Regions from separate parts of the Streptomyces sp. PTL18 genome, predicted to be linked through region 4. Evidence: riboswitches for the same ligand, from Rfam matches in the RefSeq annotation. Region 4 holds a riboswitch; each other region holds the start of a gene.
What was found. A riboswitch is a leader RNA that binds a small molecule or an ion and turns the genes downstream of it on or off. The one in region 4 is predicted to bind cyclic di-AMP.

Region 1: it holds a riboswitch for cyclic di-AMP, as region 4 does, so the genes downstream of both, AC5WS8_RS22905 (transglycosylase family protein) here and AC5WS8_RS16510 (C40 family peptidase) in region 4, are expected to answer to the same signal.
Region 2: it holds a riboswitch for cyclic di-AMP, as region 4 does, so the genes downstream of both, AC5WS8_RS15585 (transglycosylase SLT domain-containing protein) here and AC5WS8_RS16510 (C40 family peptidase) in region 4, are expected to answer to the same signal.
Region 3: it holds a riboswitch for cyclic di-AMP, as region 4 does, so the genes downstream of both, AC5WS8_RS10195 (M23 family metallopeptidase) here and AC5WS8_RS16510 (C40 family peptidase) in region 4, are expected to answer to the same signal.

Annotation. Positions count from the first base shown of each region.
Region 1 covers NZ_JCAJZO010000012.1:92,585-97,650, reverse strand. Annotated here, with positions in the region: gene AC5WS8_RS22920 (nucleoside triphosphate pyrophosphohydrolase) at 1-223, shown strand, start outside; gene AC5WS8_RS22915 (cytochrome P450 family protein) at 220-1,521, shown strand; gene AC5WS8_RS22910 (transglycosylase family protein) at 1,708-2,724, shown strand; cyclic di-AMP (ydaO/yuaA leader) riboswitch at 2,923-3,089, shown strand; gene AC5WS8_RS22905 (transglycosylase family protein) at 3,094-3,786, shown strand; gene eno (phosphopyruvate hydratase) at 4,163-5,066, shown strand, end outside.
Region 2 covers NZ_JCAJZO010000007.1:74,015-79,080, reverse strand. Annotated here, with positions in the region: gene AC5WS8_RS15595 (LolA family protein) at 1-1,184, opposite strand, end outside; gene AC5WS8_RS15590 (polyprenyl synthetase family protein) at 1,490-2,500, opposite strand; cyclic di-AMP (ydaO/yuaA leader) riboswitch at 3,317-3,502, shown strand; gene AC5WS8_RS15585 (transglycosylase SLT domain-containing protein) at 3,512-4,027, shown strand; gene AC5WS8_RS15580 (HAD family hydrolase) at 4,052-4,876, opposite strand.
Region 3 covers NZ_JCAJZO010000004.1:249,947-255,012, forward strand. Annotated here, with positions in the region: gene AC5WS8_RS10180 (SDR family oxidoreductase) at 1-309, opposite strand, end outside; gene AC5WS8_RS10185 (LysR family transcriptional regulator) at 414-1,262, shown strand; gene AC5WS8_RS10190 (GntR family transcriptional regulator) at 1,640-2,335, opposite strand; gene AC5WS8_RS10195 (M23 family metallopeptidase) at 2,539-3,291, opposite strand; cyclic di-AMP (ydaO/yuaA leader) riboswitch at 3,304-3,454, opposite strand; gene AC5WS8_RS10200 (M16 family metallopeptidase) at 3,678-5,066, opposite strand; gene AC5WS8_RS10205 (M16 family metallopeptidase) at 5,063-5,066, opposite strand, start outside.
Region 4 covers NZ_JCAJZO010000007.1:261,549-266,614, reverse strand. Annotated here, with positions in the region: gene AC5WS8_RS16520 (M23 family metallopeptidase) at 1-49, shown strand, start outside; gene pcrA (DNA helicase PcrA) at 109-2,616, opposite strand; cyclic di-AMP (ydaO/yuaA leader) riboswitch at 2,899-3,069, shown strand; gene AC5WS8_RS16510 (C40 family peptidase) at 3,077-4,228, shown strand; gene AC5WS8_RS16505 (tellurite resistance/C4-dicarboxylate transporter family protein) at 4,477-5,066, shown strand, end outside.

The DNA.
Region 1 (5,066 bases), on a different contig from region 4:
GGGCCAGCCGGGCCTCGCCCTGGCCGCGAAGCTGCACTCCCGCGTCCGCACGGCGGGCCTGGACGTCCCGCTCCCGCGGGGCGAGGGCATCGGCTACGAACTGCTCGCGCTGGCCGCGCGCGCGGAGACGGAGGGTGTGGACCCGGAGGCGGCCCTGCGCGCGGCGGCTCGCGCGTACCGGGACGCGATCCGGGAGGTGGAGAGCGGGGGCCCGCAGCAGTGAACAGCCGGACCGCATCCCCCGCCCCTGAACTGTTCACCTGGGAGTTCGCCGCCGACCCCTACCCCGCCTACGCATGGCTCCGCGAGCACGCCCCCGTGCACCGGACGAGGCTGCCGAGCGGTGTGGAGGCCTGGCTGGTCACCCGGTACGCGGATGCCAAGCAGGCGCTCGCCGACCCACGCCTGAGCAAGAACCCGGCGCATCACGACGAGCCCGCGCACGCCAAGGGCAGGACCGGCATCCCCGGCGAGCGCAAGGCCGAGCTGATGACGCATCTGCTCAACATCGACCCGCCGGACCACACCCGGCTGCGCCGTCTCGTCTCCAAGGCCTTCACGCCCCGGCGTGTCGCGGAGTTCGCGCCGCGGGTGCAGGAACTGACCGACCACCTCATCGACCGGTTCGCGGGCAGGGGAGAGGCCGACCTCATCCACGAGTTCGCCTTCCCGCTCCCCATCTACGCCATCTGCGACATGCTCGGCGTCCCGCGCGAGGACCAGGACGAGTTCCGGGACTGGGCGGGCATGATGATCCGGCACGGGGGAGGACCCCGGGGCGGCGTCGCGCGGTCGGTGAAGAAGATGCGCGGCTACCTCGCCGACCTGATCCACCGCAAGCGCGAGGCGCTGCCCGCCGAGCCCGGCCCCGGTGAGGACCTCATCTCCGGGCTCATCCGCGCCTCCGACCACGGCGAGCACCTCACCGAGAACGAGGCCGCCGCGATGGCCTTCATCCTGCTCTTCGCCGGGTTCGAGACCACCGTCAACCTCATCGGGAACGGCACGTTCGCGCTCCTCGGCCACCCCGAGCAGCGGGCCCGTCTGCAGCGGTCGCTCGCCGCCGGGGAACGCGGCCTGCTGGAGACCGGCGTCGAGGAGCTGCTGCGTTTCGACGGACCGGTGGAGCTGGCCACGTGGCGGTTCGCCACGCGGCCGCTGACCATCGGCGGGCAGGACATCGCCCCCGGCGACCCCGTCCTGGTGGTCCTGGCCGCCGCGGACCGGGACCCGGCGCGGTTCACGGGCCCGGACGTCCTCGACCTCGCCCGCCGCGACAACCAGCACCTCGGGTACGGGCACGGCATCCACTACTGCCTGGGCGCGCCCCTGGCCCGTCTGGAGGGACAGACGGCGCTCGCCACGCTCCTGACCCGCCTGCCGGACCTGCGGCTCGCGGTCGACCCCTCCGACCTGCGGTGGCGCGGTGGGCTCATCATGCGGGGCCTGCGCACGCTGCCCGTGACGTTCACACCGGTTGCGGAGAAAGATCCCGAATCTCCCGTCGACGCCCCGATATGACACGGCAACACGCCGATGGTCACAGGAAGGTGACAGTGCCTCACCTCTGTGATCTTCACGTGATCTGCGCTGCATTGACTTGTGACAAGTGATCTCCTGCCGATACGTTCACGCAGCAACGCGGCGGTCCGCACTGCCACGGCCGGCCGCCGCGTCGGTCGATGCTGTCGTGTGAAAGGCAACCGCATGCTCTCCGGGAACGGTCGTCACCGTCGCCCCCGTCAGGCTCCGGCTCTCCTCGTCGCGGCAGGGGTGACCGGATCAGCGATCGCGATCCCGCTGCTCGGCGCCACCGGTGCGAGCGCGGCCACCGGTACCACCTGGGACCAGGTCGCTCAGTGCGTCAGCGGCGGCTCATGGAGCGCGGACAGCGGCAACGGTCGATACGGCGGGCTGCAGTTGACGCAGGACGAATGGGACAAGTACGGCGGTCTCGACTATGCGCCGAGTCCGGACCAGGCGAGTCGCTCGCAGCAGATCGCCGTCGCCGAGAAGGTCCTCGCTGCCCGGGGTGTCGGGGCCTGGGGCACCTGCGGCCTGCTGAACGGCCTGGGCAAGGACTCCGGCTCCGCCGACGTCGACACGGGCGTCGCCGGGGACGCGTCGTCCGGCAGCGGACCGTCCTCCGGCTCCGACTCGGGTCTGGACTCCGGTCTCGACTCCGGTCTCGACTCCGGCCTGTCCGACTCGTCCGGATCTTCTGCGCCGACCGATCCGTCACCTTCTGCCTCCTCTTCCTCTCCTTCGTCCTCGTCGCCCTCGCCCTCGTCCGGGACGTCGGTCGACGGCGCCGCCAAGGGTGCGCAAGGGTCCGGCAGCGCGCCGACGGCCACGACGAAGCGCGACGAGTCGGACAAGTCCGCACAGAACGATGCCGCGTCCGAGGGGAGTTCGACCGAGGCCGCGGGTGCCGGCCGTCATCGCGGGGGCAGTGCCGACGAGGGCGCCGCGGACGGCCGCACCGAAGACGCGTCCGGCCGGCACACCTCGCGCGGCACCACTGACGCGCGCCACGCCGTCGACGGCTCGTACACCGTCCGCCCCGGGGACAATCTGTCGTCCATCGCCGACTCCCTTGACCTCAGCGGCGGATGGGCGGCGCTGTACGAGGCGAACAAGCAGACGGTCGGCGGCGACCCGAACCTCATCCTCCCCGGTCAGAGCCTTGCGCTCGACGCCGGCCCGGCAGGCGGCTCGTCCTGAACTGCCCCTTGCGTGGCGGAAGTTCGCGACCTACTTCGGGCTGAATGTCCTGTTTGGTGAAAGTGAGATATGGGTCTCATAAGCCCTGATCGTCTTTGAAATTCCGGCGATCGACTGCTTACGGTCGTGATCGCTCGCCACAGCGAGCACCTGCGGTCGCAACGCCGAATCCTGCCAGCGGCCGTACGGGAACAGTCGTCGCGTCAAGCGCCGTAGGCAGGAGCGGGGGACCCAAGGTAGGCGCCGCGTCCGGAAGTTGACCGGAAGCGGCTCGGGGTGAAGCCGCGTCCCGCAAGGGGCGCGGCCGGGCAACTCAACCGGCCCGAACCCGACAGCTCACCTCGCAGGCGTCGGTGAGGGGAACGAACCATGCTGTGTTCCGGCAACGGCAAGCACCGCCGCCCGTCCAAGTCCACCCGTGCCGTAGCGCTCGCCGGTGTCGCCGGCGCTGCCATCGCCGGCCCGCTCCTCGCGGCCGGGAACGCCTCCGCGGCCACCGCCGCCCAGTGGGACGCCGTCGCCCAGTGCGAGTCCGGTGGCAACTGGCACATCAACACCGGCAACGGCTTCTACGGTGGTCTGCAGTTCACGAACTCGACCTGGGCCGGGTACGGCGGCACCGCCTACGCCTCCCGTGCCGACCTGGCGACCAAGGACCAGCAGATAGCCATCGCCGAGAAGGTCCTCGCGGGCCAGGGCAAGGGCGCCTGGCCGGTGTGCGGCAAGGGCCTGACCAACGCCGCGTACAACGGCTCCGCGGCCACCTCGAGCGGCGCGAAGAGCGCCACCCCGAAGAACACCACCACCCGCTCGACCGGGCAGCAGGCCGCCAACCGCTCCGCGCAGCGCCCGGCCCCGCAGAAGAAGACCGTCACCACCCCGACCGGCCGGAAGGTCGAGAAGGGCGACGGCGAGTACAAGGTGGTCAAGGGCGACACCCTCAGCGCCATCGCCGCGAGCCACCACGTCAAGGGCGGCTGGAAGAAGCTGTTCGAGCTGAACAAGGACATCGTCCGGAACGCCGACCTGATCTACCCGGGCCAGCAGCTGCACCTGAAGTGACAGCCACCCGGTAGCCGGGCCGCGGGCCACCGACAGCCGTGACCCCCACAGTGGGGTCACGCGAGGGCCCACCTCCGTCCCCACGGCTCCCCGCTCCGGTGCGTGTTCCCCCGTACGCGCCGGAGCGGGGCTTGTTGCTGTCCGGCCCCTTCGTCGTCCGGCCCCTTCGTCGTCCGGCTCCTTCGCCGTCCGGCCGCGTGGATTTCACCGCACCTTTCCCCCCTCCTTTGTTCCGCGAGGGAACAATGTGTACCGTCACCCTGTCCACGGGACGGTCGGTCGGTCGGCCGGCACCCCGCGGCGGTTAGGCTCTAGTCGCAAGGCGCAGCCGCAAGGCACACAGCCCCGCACTTCCAGCGTCACATCCAAGAAGGAGATGCTCGTGCCGTCCATCGACGTCGTCGTAGCCCGGGAAATCCTGGACTCCCGAGGCAACCCCACGGTCGAGGTCGAGGTCGGCCTCGACGACGGCAGCACGGGTCGTGCCGCCGTCCCGTCCGGCGCCTCCACCGGCGCCTTCGAGGCCATCGAGCTCCGCGACGGTGATCCCAACCGCTACCAGGGCAAGGGTGTCGAGAAGGCCGTCCTCGCCGTGATCGAGCAGATCGGCCCGGAGCTGGTCGGCTACGACGCCACCGAGCAGCGGCTGATCGACCAGGCGATGATGGACCTGGACGCCACCGACAACAAGGGCTCCCTCGGCGCCAACGCGATCCTCGGTGTCTCCCTCGCCGTCGCCCACGCCGCCTCCGAGGCCAGCGACCTGCCCCTGTTCCGCTACCTGGGCGGCCCGAACGCGCACCTGCTGCCGGTGCCGATGATGAACATCCTCAACGGCGGCTCGCACGCCGACTCCAACGTGGACATCCAGGAGTTCATGATCGCCCCGATCGGCGCGGAGTCCTTCTCCGAGGCGCTGCGCTGGGGCACCGAGGTCTACCACACGCTGAAGAAGGTCCTGAAGAGCAAGGGCCTCGCCACCGGCCTCGGCGACGAGGGCGGCTTCGCCCCGAACCTCGGCTCCAACCGTGAGGCCCTCGACCTCATCCTCGAGGCCGTCAAGGAGGCCGGCTACGCCCCCGGCCAGCAGATCGCCCTCGCCCTCGACGTCGCCGCCTCCGAGTTCTACAAGGACGGCAAGTACCTCTTCGAGGGCAAGGAGCGCTCCGCCGCCGAGATGACGGAGTACTACGAGGAGCTCGTCGCGGCCTACCCGCTGGTCTCCATCGAGGACCCGCTGTTCGAGGACGACTGGGCGGGCTGGAAGGTCATCACCGACA
Region 2 (5,066 bases), 190 kb from region 4:
TTGATCAGGCGGGTGGAGAAGACCGTGCCCGAGCCGAACTTGCCGGTGACGTGGTCGCCGAGCGAGTTCAGGAAGCCGGAGGCCGCACCGTTGCCGGACGGCGATCCGGACGGCACTCCGCCCTTGCTGCCGGTGTCGAACACGTAGATCGCGTTCCAGCCCTCGCCGATGGTCTTCGACGCGCTCCCCCAGGGCGCCTTGCCCGCGTCCTTGCCCGCATCCTTGCCCGCGTCCTTGTGCTGCGTCCTGCCCGTGTCCTCGCGCTGTGCCTCGTGCCCGGCCTTCAGGTCGTCGCCCTGGGTGACCTTCGTGCCCTTGGGCGGCGTGAAGTCGAACGTCGACGCGGCCGGCTTGGCGAACGAGACCTGGGTGAAGCCCACGTCCAGCACCGCCGCGCCACCCTTCGCCGGGGTCAGCGTGAACTTCAGCGGCAGCCCGGTCTTCGCGTCCACCGCGACGCTGATCGCGCCGACCGTCGTACCCGACTGCTTCGGCCGGATGAGCAGCCTGTAGGCGTCCCGGCCCGCGACCTGGGCCGTGCCGTCGACCGTCACGGAGGTGGTCCTGTCGGCCGCCTTCAGGGCCTGCTCGGCGAAGTCCCCGGGCGTGGCGGGCACGTCCTTCGGCGCCGCCTGGCCGCTCTTGTGCTCGCCCGCTCCGGTCGCGTGGTACGCCTGGTTGGACGCGCTGTCGTACGCCCACACCTGGTCGCCGTTGCGGATGACGCTGTACTCGGCGGCCTTCTCGATGAGGGAGAGCTTCTGCTTGTCCCGGCCGTCTGCGGCGACCCGCACGGTGTGGGTGCCGGAGACCAGCTCCAGCAGCTTGGAGGCGGGGTCGGCGGCCGAGTCGCCCTTGCCCTCGGCGCCCCGGGAGAGCGCGCCCGAGGCCAGGCTGTTCTCCAGGCCGCCCAGGGCGGGCAGACCCAGGTCCGTGCTGATCGACACCGTGCCGGACATCTGCTGGACGTCCGACTTGGCGATCTTCTCTATGAGCTGCTGCGCGCTGATCTTCGGCAGGTCGGGGTCCCCGGATCCGGCGAACGCCGGGACGAGCCCGATGGTCGCCGCCGCCACGCCCACAACCGCGACCGGGACGACGTAGCGAGCGGCCCTGCGCCGCCCGTCGCGCACGTCCTCGACCTCCCCGGCGGGTGTGCTGTCGTCGGATTCGTACGGTGCCATGTGTGCCCTACCTCCGTCGTCGGCGGCGGCCTGCTGTCTGTGCACTCTCCCCCGAGCTCTCGACGTCGCTCGAGCAGGAAGGCGCCCCCACCCCCCGCGCCGCCATTCTGCCCCGGACTCCTGTGAGGTGGTCCTCTCCATATGACCAAATCGCCGGGAGGGAAGCGTCAGACCGCGGGGCCAACTCCGCGTACTCCTGGGGTATGACATGACGGGCGGAGCGGGGTACCCCACCCGTAGGGGTCGTCAGGGAGCACGGGACGGTATATGACGTGGCTCACGTCAGGCGGGGCGGGGAGGGCGCTTCACCCCGCCCGGTGCACCACCGCGTCGCACATGTCCGTCAGGGCCGCCTTGGCGCCGCACTCCGGCAGCGGGGCGAGGGCCGAGCGGGCGTCCTCCGCGTAGCGGACCGCGTCGCGGCGGGCCTGCTCGAGGGCCGGGTGGATCCGGAGGCGGGCGAGGGCGTCGGCGTGGCGGGCGTCGTCCGTGAGGTCGGATTCCAGCAGCTCGCACAGGGCGAGGTCCTCCGGCAGTCCCTGCCGCTGCGCGCGCTCACGCAGGCGCAGGACCGGGAGGGTGGCGATGCCCTCGCGCAGGTCCGTCCCCGGCGTCTTGCCGGACTCGCGGGAGTCGGAGGCGATGTCCAGGACGTCGTCGGCCAACTGGAACGCCACGCCGAGGCGCTCGCCGTACTGCGTCAGCACGTCCACGACCGTCTCGTCGGCGCCCGACATCATCGCGCCGAAGCGGCAGGCCACCGCGACCAGGGAGCCCGTCTTGCCGGCGAGGACATCGAGGTAGTGCTCCACCGGGTCGCGGCCGTCCCGGGGGCCCGCCGTCTCCAGGATCTGGCCGGTGACGAGCCGCTCGAACGCCTCCGCCTGGATGCGGACGGCCTCGGGGCCGAGGTCGGCCAGGATGTGGGACGCGCGGGCGAACAGGAAGTCGCCGGTGAGGACCGCCACCGAGTTGCCCCAGCGGCTGTTGGCGCTGGCCACCCCGCGCCGCACGTCGGCCTCGTCCATCACGTCGTCGTGGTAGAGCGTGGCGAGGTGGGTGAGCTCCACGACCACGGCCGAGGGGACGACCCCCGGCGCGTACGGGTCGCCGAACTGCGCCGCGAGCATCACGAGCAGCGGCCGGAACCGCTTCCCGCCCGCACGCACCAGGTGCTGCGCCGCCTGCGTGATGAAGGGCACCTCGCTCTTCGTGGCGTCGAGCAGCCCTTCCTCGACAGCGGCCAATCCGGCCTGGACATCGGCTTCCAGAGCCTGGTCCCGCACGCTCAGCCCGAACGGCCCGACGACGGTCACGTGGCGTCTCCTGTCTGCTGACGTCTGCTGACGATCACACGGTCGGTTTAGGGGTCGGTCACTTGGGCGATGACGTCGTCCGTCGACTCGGCTCACTGAGTTTGTCGATCTGTCGCCGCCATCACTCAAGTCAGCGTATCCGGTCAGGTTTCGATCACCACGAGTGCCCGCTGTTCCAGGCCCGGCCGTATCGGATCACGAGCGACATGCTCCTGATCAAGCGATACGAGCAGGTTTGGGGTGACATGACCGAAAGCAACCCCTTCGACGTCCCCCGGAGGGCCAGGCGCCTCGCGTGCCCCACCGGTCCCGCCCGGCACCGTCACCCGGCCGGGCGCACACCCGGCCGCCCGGCTCATCCGGCTCATCCGGCTCATCCGGCTCACCCGGGACGCCCGGAGCCCGGGGGTGCGCGGATACGGACCCCTTGGGCCACGACAAGTGACGTCGGTCACCCTTCCCCTGCCGGAACAGCACCGCGGAACTCAGAATGCCCGAATTGTACTGATTCGCACCTATAAATACCGCTACCCGTAGACGAACACCACCCCTCTTGCCCGAATTGCCGCTCCGACGCCCTGAATCACGGATGGCGATCCAAGCAATGCGCGAGTGAATTAGCTCACGCCCGCACAGGGCGGGGTGACACATGTGGAATCTCAACTTCCGATTCGCTTATGCCAAGTTGAACCATGTTCAACAAACTGGATCACATCGCTTATTCCAGCATTTCAAGGTCATTTGTATTGGAGTGCGACTTCCAGGCTTGTTTCCGACATGTGCTCTCGCATACCTTCCCAATCGATCCGAGCGGGCCGCCGAATCCTGCCGCCGCTCGCGAGCCCTTCGACCCACAACGGCAGGAGCGGGGGACCCAGGTAAGTCGCCGCACCGGACACAGCGCCGGAACGGCTTGGGGTGAAGCCGATTCCTCGGCATCGAGGACACGGCCGGGCACCTCCCCGCCCGAACCCGACAGCTCACCTCGCAGGCGCCGGAGAGGACTACGACATGCCCGTTTTCGCCCTGCCCGCACGCCGTCCGGACCGCCGCCCCAAGGCCGCGCGCCTCACCCGTGCCCTCGCTGCCGCGGGGACGGGTGCCGCCGTTCTCGCCCTCCCGCTCATGGGTGCGACCAGCGCTTCCGCCGCGACCCCCACGTCCGCGGCGACCAAGACCGTCACCGCGAACACCCTGACCACGCGCTCCACCAACCTCGACGGCTGGATCCGCCAGTCGCTGGTGGTCATGCGGCAGCACGGGATCCCCGGCTCCTACTACGGCATCTACCGCAACGTGATGCGCGAGTCGGCGGGCAACCAGTTCGCCATCAACCTGTGGGACTCCAACGCCCGGATGGGCATCCCCTCCAAGGGTCTCCTCCAGGTCATCGACCCGACCTTCCGCGCCTACCACGTGCCGGGCACCTCCTGGAACATCTACGACCCGGTGGCGAACATCACGGCCGCGTGCAACTACGCCGCCCACCGGTACGGCTCCATCGACAACGTCCACAGCGCGTACTGAGCCGCCCATCGCGCTGACCCGGGCTCAGACCGAGGTCCGGCGGTCCCTGAAGAGCCGTTCGAGGACGACGGCGATGCCGTCGTCCTCGTTCGACTTCGTGATCTCGTCGGCGACCGCCTTGAGTTCGGGATGGGCGTTGGCCATGGCGACGCCGTATGCGGCCCAGTCGAACATCGGGATGTCGTTCGGCATGTCACCGAACGCGACGGTCTCCGACGGTCCCAGACCCAGATACTCGGCGGCGAGCGCGAGCCCCGTCGCCTTGGTGACGCCGCACGGCTGGAGTTCGACGGTGCCGGGCCCGGACATGGTGACCGTCGCCAGGGAACCGACCGCGCTGCGCGCCACCGTCGCCAACTCGTCGTCGGTGAGGGCGTGATGGCGCAGCAGCACCTTGCTGATGGGCGCGCACCACAGATCGTCGCGCCGCTGGACCCGCACCGCGGGCAGCGTGGGATGCGGCATCCGGTAGCCGGGCTCGATGAGCGTGAGCCCGTCCACGCCGTCCTGGTCGACGGCCGCGTACACCTGCCCCACCTCGGCCTCGATCTTGCCGAGCGCGGTCTCGGCCAACTCCCGGTTGAGGGTGACGGAGAACAGCAACCGGTCCGCTCCGGCGTCGTACACCTGCGCGCCCTGTCCGCACACCGCGAGCCCCCTGCCGCCCAGGTCGTCGAGCAGCGGCCGCACCCTGGGCGCCGGTCGGCCCGTCACCACCAGGTGCTGCGCGCCGGCCGCGGCGGCCCGCGCCAGGGCGGCCCTCGACCGGTCGGAGAGCGTGTCGTCACCGCGCAGCAGCGTCCCGTCCAGGTCGGTGGCGATGAGTGAATACGCGAGGGGTGCGGCCATGATCAGAGAATACGGATGGAACACCCCCACGACTCACCGTGAACCGGCGGACGTCCGGCCACCCGACGCGAACCGGCCGACCCACGGCCGGTGTCCGGACCGCTCCTGAGGGACCGGTCGGCATCCGGCCCCCGACGCCCGGCGTAAGCACGCCGGTTGCGCGCACGCGGCGGGGATGCATCAGGCGCGG
Region 3 (5,066 bases), on a different contig from region 4:
CTGCGGTCCGCCGCCGGTGATCCCCGCATTGTTGACGAGCGCGTCGAGCCGCCCGGCCCGCTCCTCCATCAGTCGAGCCGCCGCTGTCACGCTGGCGTCGTCGGTCACATCCAGCGGCACGCCGAACGCGTCGGCTCCGGCCGCGCGCAGCTTGTCCACGGCGGCCTCGCGCCGTTCCTCGTTCCGCGCGCCGATTCCGACGGACCATCCGAGGGCGCCGAGCCCGGCGGCGATCTCGTACCCGATGCCCTTGTTGGCCCCGGTCACCAGCGCGACCTTGTGGTGGTTCACGGTGTTCGTCTCACTCATGACATCGATACTTCTCCCCCGCCGGGCAGGGCGTCCAAGACCGACTGGGTGGACGGCGATACCGCCCGGGTATCGCCCCTGGCCGTCCCGGTTAGGCTGGCGGGGTGGAGACACGTGAGCTGCGGTACTTCGTCGCGGTCGCCGAAGAGCTGCACTTCGGCCGGGCCGCGCAGCGGCTCGGGATCGCCCAACCGCCGCTGTCGCGGGCGATCGGCGGGCTCGAACGGCGCCTGGGCACCCTCCTGCTGGAGCGCGGCAGCCGGGGTGTCACGCTGACCGGGGCAGGGGCGGTGCTGCTGCGGGAGGCGCGGGCGGCGCTGGACGCCGTCGCGGCCGCCGAACGGCGCACCCGCCGGGCCGCCCTCGCGGCGGCCGGCCGGCCCGCCGTGGTCCTGGCCGCGAAGGCGGGTGCCTCCGGTGAACTGCTGGCGAAACTCCTCGACGCCTACGCCGCCGAGCCCGGCGCCGTCGCCGTGGACGTCGTGCTGTGCGGACCGGGCGAGCAGGCACGGTTGCTGCACGACGGCCGGGCCGACGTAGCCCTGCTGCATCGGCCATTCGACGACACGGCCGGCTTCGACACCGAGGCCCTGCACTCCGAGGGTCAGGTCGCGATCCTCCCGGCGGGTCATCCTCTCAGCGCCCGCCCCCACGTGCGGCTCGCCGAGGTCACCGACCTTCCCGACCTGCCCCTGCCCCGCTGGCCTCGCCCTGACGGCACCTTCCCGGACGGCCCCGGACCGCAGGTGCGCGACCACACGCAACTCACCCAGCTCATCGCCCTCGGCCGCGCCTGCGCGGTCGTGCCGGAGTCGGGCCGCACCGGCCTGCGCGAGGACCTCACCGCCGTACCGGTCCCCGACGCCCCCCACGTCACCACGGTCATCGCCTGGCCCCCGCACAGCCGCTCAACGGCGGTCGCGGGGCTGGTCCGCGCCGCCACTGCCCTGTGACCGGCGGCGGTGAACGCGGGGACACCGTGCTGGATTTCGGGGACAGCGTCCGGTCTGCCATCAGTTCCCGACACATCGTGCGGTACGAGGTGACCGGCCTGCACCGGCGTTGAGGGGACCGGCCTGCACCGGCGTTGCCGGAACCACAGCCAGGTTCCGATGCGAAGTGACAACAAGCCTGCCTCGGTGACACCTGTCGCGCCTCGGCTCACCACCAGGACCGATCACCTCATGGTGTGAGGCGTTCTTGTTCAGCAGCGCCCGAATGAAGTCGTCGCGACGCGCCGAAATGACGCACCAAAGTTTTCGGAGGTGCGCAAAAAAGGCAGCCGAAAACAGGCCCCGCCGGATATCCCTCTTTGTATACGGTGCCCGTGTTAATGCCGGAGCGCGGAGATGTTTACGCCGTGTTGCGAAGTCCTCACACGTTCCGGGCGGTCCGGACCGCCCGGAAAGCGGAGCCGGTGCGCGGACGTCGAGCGTTCCGTGTGCAGCGCCGTGATCGCCCGCGCGCGCTCGCTGTCGCCGCGTGCGACGGCGTCCACGATGCCGCCGTGCTCGGCCCAGGACTCCGCGGGGTCGGCCGGCGCGTCGACCGTGTACGTCCATGTGATCTTGTGCCTCAGCTGTGCGAGCGTCGAGGTCAGCGCGGGGCTCCCGCAGGCCTGCGCCAGCGTCTCGTGGAACCAGCCGCCCAGAGAGCGCAGATCCTCGCTGTTGCCCCTCCTGGCCCGCTCCTGGCCCAGTCTGACCAGGCCGCGCAGCACCTTGAGGTGGGCCTCGGTGCGCCGCTGCGCGGCCCGCGCGGCTCCGAGCGGTTCCAGCAGCATCCGCATCTCCAGCAGGTCGGCGGCCTCCTGTTCGGTGGGCTCCGCCACGCACGCGCCCGCGTGCCGGCGGGTCACGACGAAGCCCTCGGCCTCCAGGGTGCGCAGCGCCTCGCGCACGGGGACACGGGAGACGCCGTAGCGCCGCGCGAGGAGTTCCTCGGTGAGCCGGCTGCCGCGCTCGTAGACACCCGCGACGATGTCATCGCGGATCGCCGTGCAGACCGAGTGCGCCGGAATACGCATGACCGACCTCCGCCTTAATCCCCGTGAAACGTACGCGATTGGCGCGTGTTCAACCGACTCTATTGCAGCGGACCAAAATCTCCGACGGGGAGCTGAAATCCATGCATATTTTTTGGACACACAGCCGTTCGAAAGCCCACGACGGCCCCGGCTGATCAGCCGGGGCCGTCGGGTGCGGGCGCGCCCGTCGCGGGCGCGGGCCGTCAGACGTTCACGCCGTGCGCGCGGAGGTAGGCGACGGGGTCGATGTCCGAGCCGTACTCGGGAGTGGTACGGGCCTCGAAGTGCAGGTGCGGTCCCGTGGTGTTGCCCGTGGACCCGGAGAGGGCTATCCGCTGGCCGGGGGTGACCCGCTGCCCCACGGAGACGCCGATGGACGACAGGTGGCCGTACTGGGTGTAGGTGCCGTCGTTCATCCTGATGACGATCTGGTTGCCGTACGCACCGCCCCAGCCGGTCCGGACCACGGTGCCGGAGCCGACGGCGTGCACGGGCGTGCCCGTGGCGGCGTGGAAGTCGATGCCGGTGTGGGCGCCGGAGGACCACAGGGAGCCGCCGGTCTTGTAGCCGGTGGACACATAGGAGTCGGAGATCGGCGGCACGAACGTGTTGAGTCGCCTGCGCTCGGCGTCGCGTGCGGCCCGCTCCTTGGCCTCCCGCTCCTGCCGGGCCTTCTCGGCGGCCTTCCTGCGCGCGGCCTCCTCGGCCTGCTTCCGCTCGGCGGCCTGCTTCTGGACGGCGGCCTGTGCGTCGATCTTCTCGGCGACCGAGTCACCGAGGGTGACGGCCTGGAGCAGTCCGGTCTGTTGGACGGGGGCGCCGGCGGCCAGGGCCGGGGCGGCCAGGGTGCCGAGGACACCGGTGGTGGTGAGCGCGGCGACGCCGACGGCGTTCGCAGTCGTACGCTTCACACGGCTGGGGGGACGGTGCTTCCCGGTGGCGCAGGTGAACGCCATGAAGTGGCTGGTCCTTTCCTTCCCTCTCGCCTACCGGGTTAGCTGACGGGTTCGGAGCAGGAAGGTCTCCTACGGGCTTGCGCCCGATTCACCCCAGGGACTGTGGTTTTGGGTCCCCGGCTCCCCTGGCTCGCGCCGTACGGGGACTCGGCGATGACTGTCCGCTGCCGCGGGTGCGGCGCACTGCCTGACGAACAGCCCGAACGAAGCTAAGGGGACCGGCTTTCAATCAGCAAACAGAGAACGGGGTTTGTAGCGCATCCCACAGGGCAGAGAGGCAACCTCTGTGGCAATACGGACAAACCCGCCGACGGGCGGGGCCCCGATGACACGGAAGGTCACCGGGGCCCCCGGGACGGCGCGAGAAACGCGCGCGTGCGTGCTTTCTACTCGGCTGCGACGACGCTGACTTCACCGATGCCGAGCGCCTCGACAGGCTCCTTGATCTGGGCGGCGTCGCCCACCAGAACGGTGACCAGGCGGTCCACGGGGAACGCGTTCACCACGGCCGCGGTGGCCTCGACCGTGCCCGTGGCGGCCAGCTCCTGATACAGCGTCGACTGGTAGTGGTCCGGCAGGTGCTGCTCGACCTGGTCGGCGAGCGTGCTCGCGACGGCCGCCGCCGTCTCGAACTTCAGCGGTGCCACCCCCACCAGGTTCTGCACGGCGACATCGCGCTCGGCGTCCGTCAGGCCCTCGGCGGCGAGCGTGCGCAGCACCTTCCACAGGTCGTCGAGCGCCGGGCCGGTGTTCGGCGTGTCGACCGAGCCGCTGATGGCGAGCATCGCGGCGCCCGTGCCGTCGGGCGCGGAGCGCAGCACCTGGCCGAAGGCCCGCACCCCGTAGGTGTAGCCCTTCTCCTCGCGCAGGACGCGGTCCAGGCGGGAGGTGAGGGTGCCGCCGAGGCAGTACGTGCCGAGCACCTGGGCGGGCCACACGCGGTCGTGGCGGTCGGGCCCGATACGGCCGATGAGCAGCTGTGTCTGGACGGCGCCGGGACGGTCCACGATGATCACGCGGCCGGTGTCGTCGGCGGTCACCGGGGGCACCGGGCGCGGCTTGGATGGCTCCCCCGTCCAGGCGCCGAGAGTGTCGTCGAGGAGCGCGTCGAGATCGATCCCGGTGAGGTCGCCGACCACGACCGCGGTGGACGTCGCCGGGCGCACATACCGCTCGTGGAACGCGCGGACGGCGGCGGCGTCGATGTTCGCGACCGTCTCCTCGGTGCCCTGCCGCGGGCGGGACATGCGCGAGGCCGCCGGGAACAGCTCCTTGGAGAGCTCCTTGGCGGCGCGGCGGGCCGGGTTGGCCGTCTCGTGCGGGATCTCGTCGAGGCGGTTGCGCACCAGGCGTTCCACCTCGCTGTCCGCGAAGGCCGGCGACCTGAGAGCGTCGGCGAGCAGCCCGAGCGCCTTGGGGAGGCGGGAGACGGGCACCTCGAGGGAGAGGCGGACGCCGGGGTGGTCGGCGTGCGAGTCGAGGGTGGCGCCGCAGCGCTCCAGCTCGGCGGCGAACTCCTCGGCGGAGTGCTTGTCGGTGCCCTCGGAGAAGGCGCGCGCCATGATCGTGGCGACGCCGTCGAGGCCGGCCGGCTCGGCGTCCAGGGGGGCGTCGAGGAGCACCTCGACGGCGACGACCTGCTGGCCGGGGCGGTGGCAGCGCAGCACGGTCAGGCCGTTGTCGAGCGTGCCGCGCTGGGGCGCCGGGAACGCCCAGGGCCGGGCCTCGCCGGGCTGGGGCTGCGGGTGGAAGTCCATGGTCGCGAGCTCGGTCAC
Region 4 (5,066 bases):
GATAGACCCGCTGCCCTGGCTGCGGAGTCACGGGCTCGACCCGACCTGACCGACCGACGCGGCTCCGCATCCGGGCCCCCGCCGTTCGGTGGGGGCCCGGGTGCGCGGCTAGAGCTTCTCCACCGGCGCGTACCGCAGCAGCAGCCGCTTCGGCTTCTCGTCCCCGAAGTCGATCGTCGCCTCGGCGTTCGACCCCGTGCCCTTCACGGCGACGACCGTTCCCAGACCGAACTGGTCATGGGTGACGCGGTCGCCCACCGCCAGCGCGACCACCGGTCGCTCCGTCGCACCGCCCCGGCGCGTGGCGAACCCGGACGCGCCCGCCGCCGACGAGCGCGAACGAGAGGACGACAGCGAGGCCGCCACCCCCGAGAACGGTCCGGTCGCCGGCGCGGCGGAGGCACCACCCTTCCGCTTCCACTCCACGTGCTGCTCCGGGATCTCCTCCAGGAACCGCGAGGGCGGGTTGTACGACGGCTGGCCCCAGGCGCTGCGCAGCGCCGACCGTGTGAGGTACAGCCGCTCCCGCGCGCGGGTGATCCCGACGTAGGCCAGGCGCCGTTCCTCCTCCAGTTCCTTCGTCTGACCGAGCGCGCGCATGTGCGGGAAGACGCCGTCCTCCATGCCGGTCAGGAACACCACCGGGAACTCCAGGCCCTTCGCGGTGTGCAGGGTCATCAGCGTGATGACACCGTCCCCCTCTTCGTCGTCGGGGATCTGGTCCGAGTCGGCGACGAGTGCGACCTGCTCCAGGAAGTCGGCCAGGGTGCCGGGAGCTGCGGTACCTGGGGTCTCCCCGGCCTCACCGCGCTCCTGCTCGAACTCCAGGGCGACAGCGGCGAGTTCCTGCAGGTTCTCGATCCGGGTCTCGTCCTGGGGGTCGGTCGAGGACTGCAACTCGGCGAGGTAGCCGGTGCGTTCCAGGACGGCCTCGAGAACCGTGGCCGGTCCGGCACCCGACTCCACGATCGTGCGCAGCTCGTCCATGAGCGCGTTGAACCGCTTGACCGCGTTGGTGGAACGGGCCGCCATGCCGTACGCCTCGTCCACGCGGCGCAGCGCCTGCGCGAAGCTGGTCTTCTCGCGCTGGGCGAGGGCGTCGATCATCGCCTCGGCACGCTCACCGATCCCCCGCTTGGGCACGTTCAGGATGCGCCGCAGCGGAACGGAGTCCTCCGGGTTGGCCAGCACCCGCAGGTAGGCGAGGACGTCCCGGACCTCCTTGCGCTCGTAGAAGCGGACGCCGCCGACGACCTTGTAGGGCAGGCCGACCCGGATGAACACCTCTTCGAAGACTCGGGACTGGGCGTTGGTGCGGTAGAAGACGGCGACGTCGCCCGCCTTCGCCTCGCCCGCGTCCGTGAGGCGGTCTATCTCGTCGGCGACGAACTGGGCCTCGTCGTGCTCGGTGTCGGCGACATAGCCGGTGATCCGGGCGCCGGCGCCGGCGTTGGTCCACAGATTCTTGGGGCGGCGGGACTCGTTGCGCTCGATGACCGCGTTGGCGGCGCTCAGGATGGTCTGGGTGGAGCGGTAGTTCTGCTCCAGCAGGATCGTCGTGGCGTCCGGGTAGTCCTCCTCGAACTGGAGGATGTTGCGGATGGTCGCGCCGCGGAAGGCGTAGATCGACTGGTCGGCATCACCGACGACGCACAGTTCGGCGGGCGGGACGTCGTGCTCGCCGGGCGGGACGTCCGCCGGGTGCCCGAAGGTGCCGACGAGTTCGCGCACCAGGGCGTACTGGGCGTGGTTGGTGTCCTGGTACTCGTCGACGAGCACATGGCGGAAGCGGCGGCGGTAGTGCTCGGCGACATCCGGGAAGGCGCGCAGCAGGTTGACCGTCGTCATGATCAGGTCGTCGAAGTCGAGCGCGTTCGCCTCGCGCAGCCGGGACTGGTAGAGCGCGTACGCCTGGGCGAGGGTCTTCTCGAAGCCGTCGGACGCCTGGGCGGCGAAGTCCTCCTCGTCGATCAGCTCGTTCTTCAGGTTGGAGATCTTGGCGCTGAAGGACTTGGGCGGAAAGCGCTTCGGGTCCAGGTCCAGGTCACGGCAGACGAGCGCCATCAGACGCTTGCTGTCGGCGGCGTCGTAGATGGAGAAGGAGGAGGTGAAGCCGAGCTTCTTGCTCTCCCGGCGCAGGATGCGGACACAGGCGCTGTGGAAGGTCATCACCCACATCGCGTTCGCGCGCGGGCCGACGAGCTGCTCGACCCGCTCCTTCATCTCGCCCGCGGCCTTGTTGGTGAAGGTGATCGCGAGGATCTGCCCGGGATGGACGCCCCGCTCGGCCAGCAGATACGCGATGCGGTGGGTGAGCACGCGGGTCTTGCCGGAGCCGGCGCCGGCGACGATGAGCAGCGGGGAGCCGGCGTGCACGACGGCAGCGCGCTGGTTCTCGTTCAGCCCCTCCAGCAGGGCCCTCATGTCGACGGCAGGGCGGTGCGCGCCGTTGCGGTAGTAGGCGTCCCTGTCCGGGGGCAGGTCGAACTCCCCGCCGAACAGATCGTCCGGAACCGGCTCCGGAGCGTGATCGTCCTCGGGCGGCGGGGGCTCCTCCTCCTGGGCCGGAGTGGCCTTGAGGTCCGCCAGGAAGCTGTCGTCAAAGAGGCTGCTCATCGCTCTCCGAGTCTAGGCCGCCCCACCGACAGCCGGTCGCCGCCCTGGAAACTCCACGGCCCGGAACCGGATCCCGCCCCCGGCGACGCCCGAAATCGAGCACCGGACGCCTCGTCACCGAGGAGAATCGTCGACTCACGGTCGGTACTCGAGAACGGGGGCGCCGGAAAAGGTCACGAATACGTATCGGGCATATCACGCATCAACCTTCACAGGAGCCCCAACAGTTGGCTACCGTGCCGGGCGGGCCGTACGACCCCCACCGGCGAACGTCGCCGGGCCGCGCGGCCTCCGCCGAGTCCGGTGCCCCCGTGGCAGCCGGAGCCGGGGACCCACCCGACCTTGGGGTGAATCGGCCAACCGCCCTGCGCGGTACGGCCGTAGGGCACACCTTCCGGAACAACCCGCCCGAACCCGACAGCTAACCCGGTAGGCGGTGCATCGGAAGGAGACGCCTCTCATGGCGCCGCACCGCAAGCCGCGTCCCGCGGGCACACGCATGGCCGGCATACGCACCCCCGCACTCGCGACGGCTGCCCTCACCTCCGTGGCCCTGCTCTCGCAGACCGCCAACGCCGCACCCTCCGCCGACGGCAGGCCGAGCGTCGAGGAGGTCGAGAAGAAGGTCGACGACCTCTACCGCCGCGCCGAGTCGGCCACCGATCAGTACAACGCGGCCAAGGAGAGAACGGACCGGCAGCGGGAGCGCGTCACCGCGCTCCTCGACGACGTCGCAAGACGTACCGGGAAGCTCAACGAGGCGCGGGACCGGCTGGGTTCCTTCGCCGCGGCCCAGTACCGCACGGGTGAGGTGGCCCCCGACACCGCCACCTTCCTCCTCGCCGACACGCCGCAGGACTACTTCGACCAGACCCAGCTGATGAGCCGGCTCACCGGCCGTCAGAAGGAAGCGGTCGACGAGTACGTCACCGAGCAGGCCGCGACGATGAAGAAGCGGCGGGAGGCCACCGAGAGCCTGCGGTCGCTCACCGAGTCGCAGCAGAGGCTCCGGTCGGCCAAGACGGACGTCCAGAAGAAGCTGGCCGCCGCGCGGGACCTGCTGTCCGAACTGACCGCGCAGGAGAAGGCACGGCTCGCCGCGCTCGAGAAGAAGAAGCAGGAGGAGGCGCAGCGGCAGGCGGAGGAGCTGGCACGGCAGCAGGCGGCGCAGCAGCAGGCGGCGCAGCAGCAGCCGTCCACCGCCACGACCGGCTCGTCGGGCTCTTCCACGGGCTCCACGGACTCCTCGTACGCGACGCAGGCCGCCGAGGCGCTGGCGTTCGCCCGTGCGCAGATCGGCAAGCCGTACGTGTGGGGTGCCACCGGGCCCGGCTCGTACGACTGCTCGGGTCTGACCCAGGCCGCCTGGAAGGCCGCCGGGGTGTCGCTGCCGCGCACCACCTATGACCAGGTGAACGCGGGCACGACGGTCTCACTCGCGGACGCGCGCCCCGGCGACCTGATCTTCTTCTACGACGACATCAGCCATGTCGGTCTCTACATCGGCAACGGCATGATGATCCATGCGCCGAAGCCGGGGGCGTACGTCCGCGAGGAGTCGATCTACTACGGGGGCGCGTCGATCATCCACAGTGTGGTGCGACCGGCCTGACCCGGCGCCTGTCCGGCCACGCGCGCGTGCTCACCCTGTACGGCCACGCGCGCTCACCCCGCCCGGCCACGCGCGTGCCCCGTCCGGCAGGCGCGCGGTGACGTCTTTGCCGTACGCGCGCGTGGTGACGCCTGTGCCGGTGCGCGCGTGGTGACGCCCGCCGTCCGGCACGCGCGCGTGGGGTTGTTTTCCGCGGTGGCGCGCGCGCCCCGTACGCAACCCGCGTGCGCGTCCCTAGCATCGGGCGCATGTCAGGCACCTCCGCGCTGCGCGCCTGGTGGGCGCCGCGTCCGCCCGCCACCGGGGCCGCCGTCATGGCGACCGGCGTCCTGTCGGTCGGCTTGCACCTGACCGGCCACCAGGTCCTCTCCCGCATCGCCCTGGTTCTGGCGGGCACCGCCTGGTTGGGGCTCGCCGCCGACATCGCCCTGCGACTGCTGTGGCACCGGGAGCAGTGGCGGACCCGGACCGGTTCAGCGGCGGCGCTCACCGTGGTGGCGGCGACCACCGTGCTGGGCTCGGGAGTGTCCGCGCTGGACGGGCAGCCGCCTGCCGTGGCGCTGCTCGCACTGGCCGCGGTGCTCTGGGGCTGCCTGGTTCCGTCGACCGTGCCGAACTGGGAGCGCCGGATGCCGGGGGCGGTGTTCCTCGGGTGCGTGGCGACGCAGGGGATCGCGGTGCTCGGGGCGGTGGTCGCGGCGGCCGTGGGGGTGGCGTGGCTCGCCCACGCGGCGCTGGTGTTCTTCTGGCTCGGGCTGGTGTTCTACCTGATCGGACTGGGCTGCTTCGACTTCCGGCAGGTGGTGACCGGGCCGGGCGACCAGTGGATCCCCGTCGG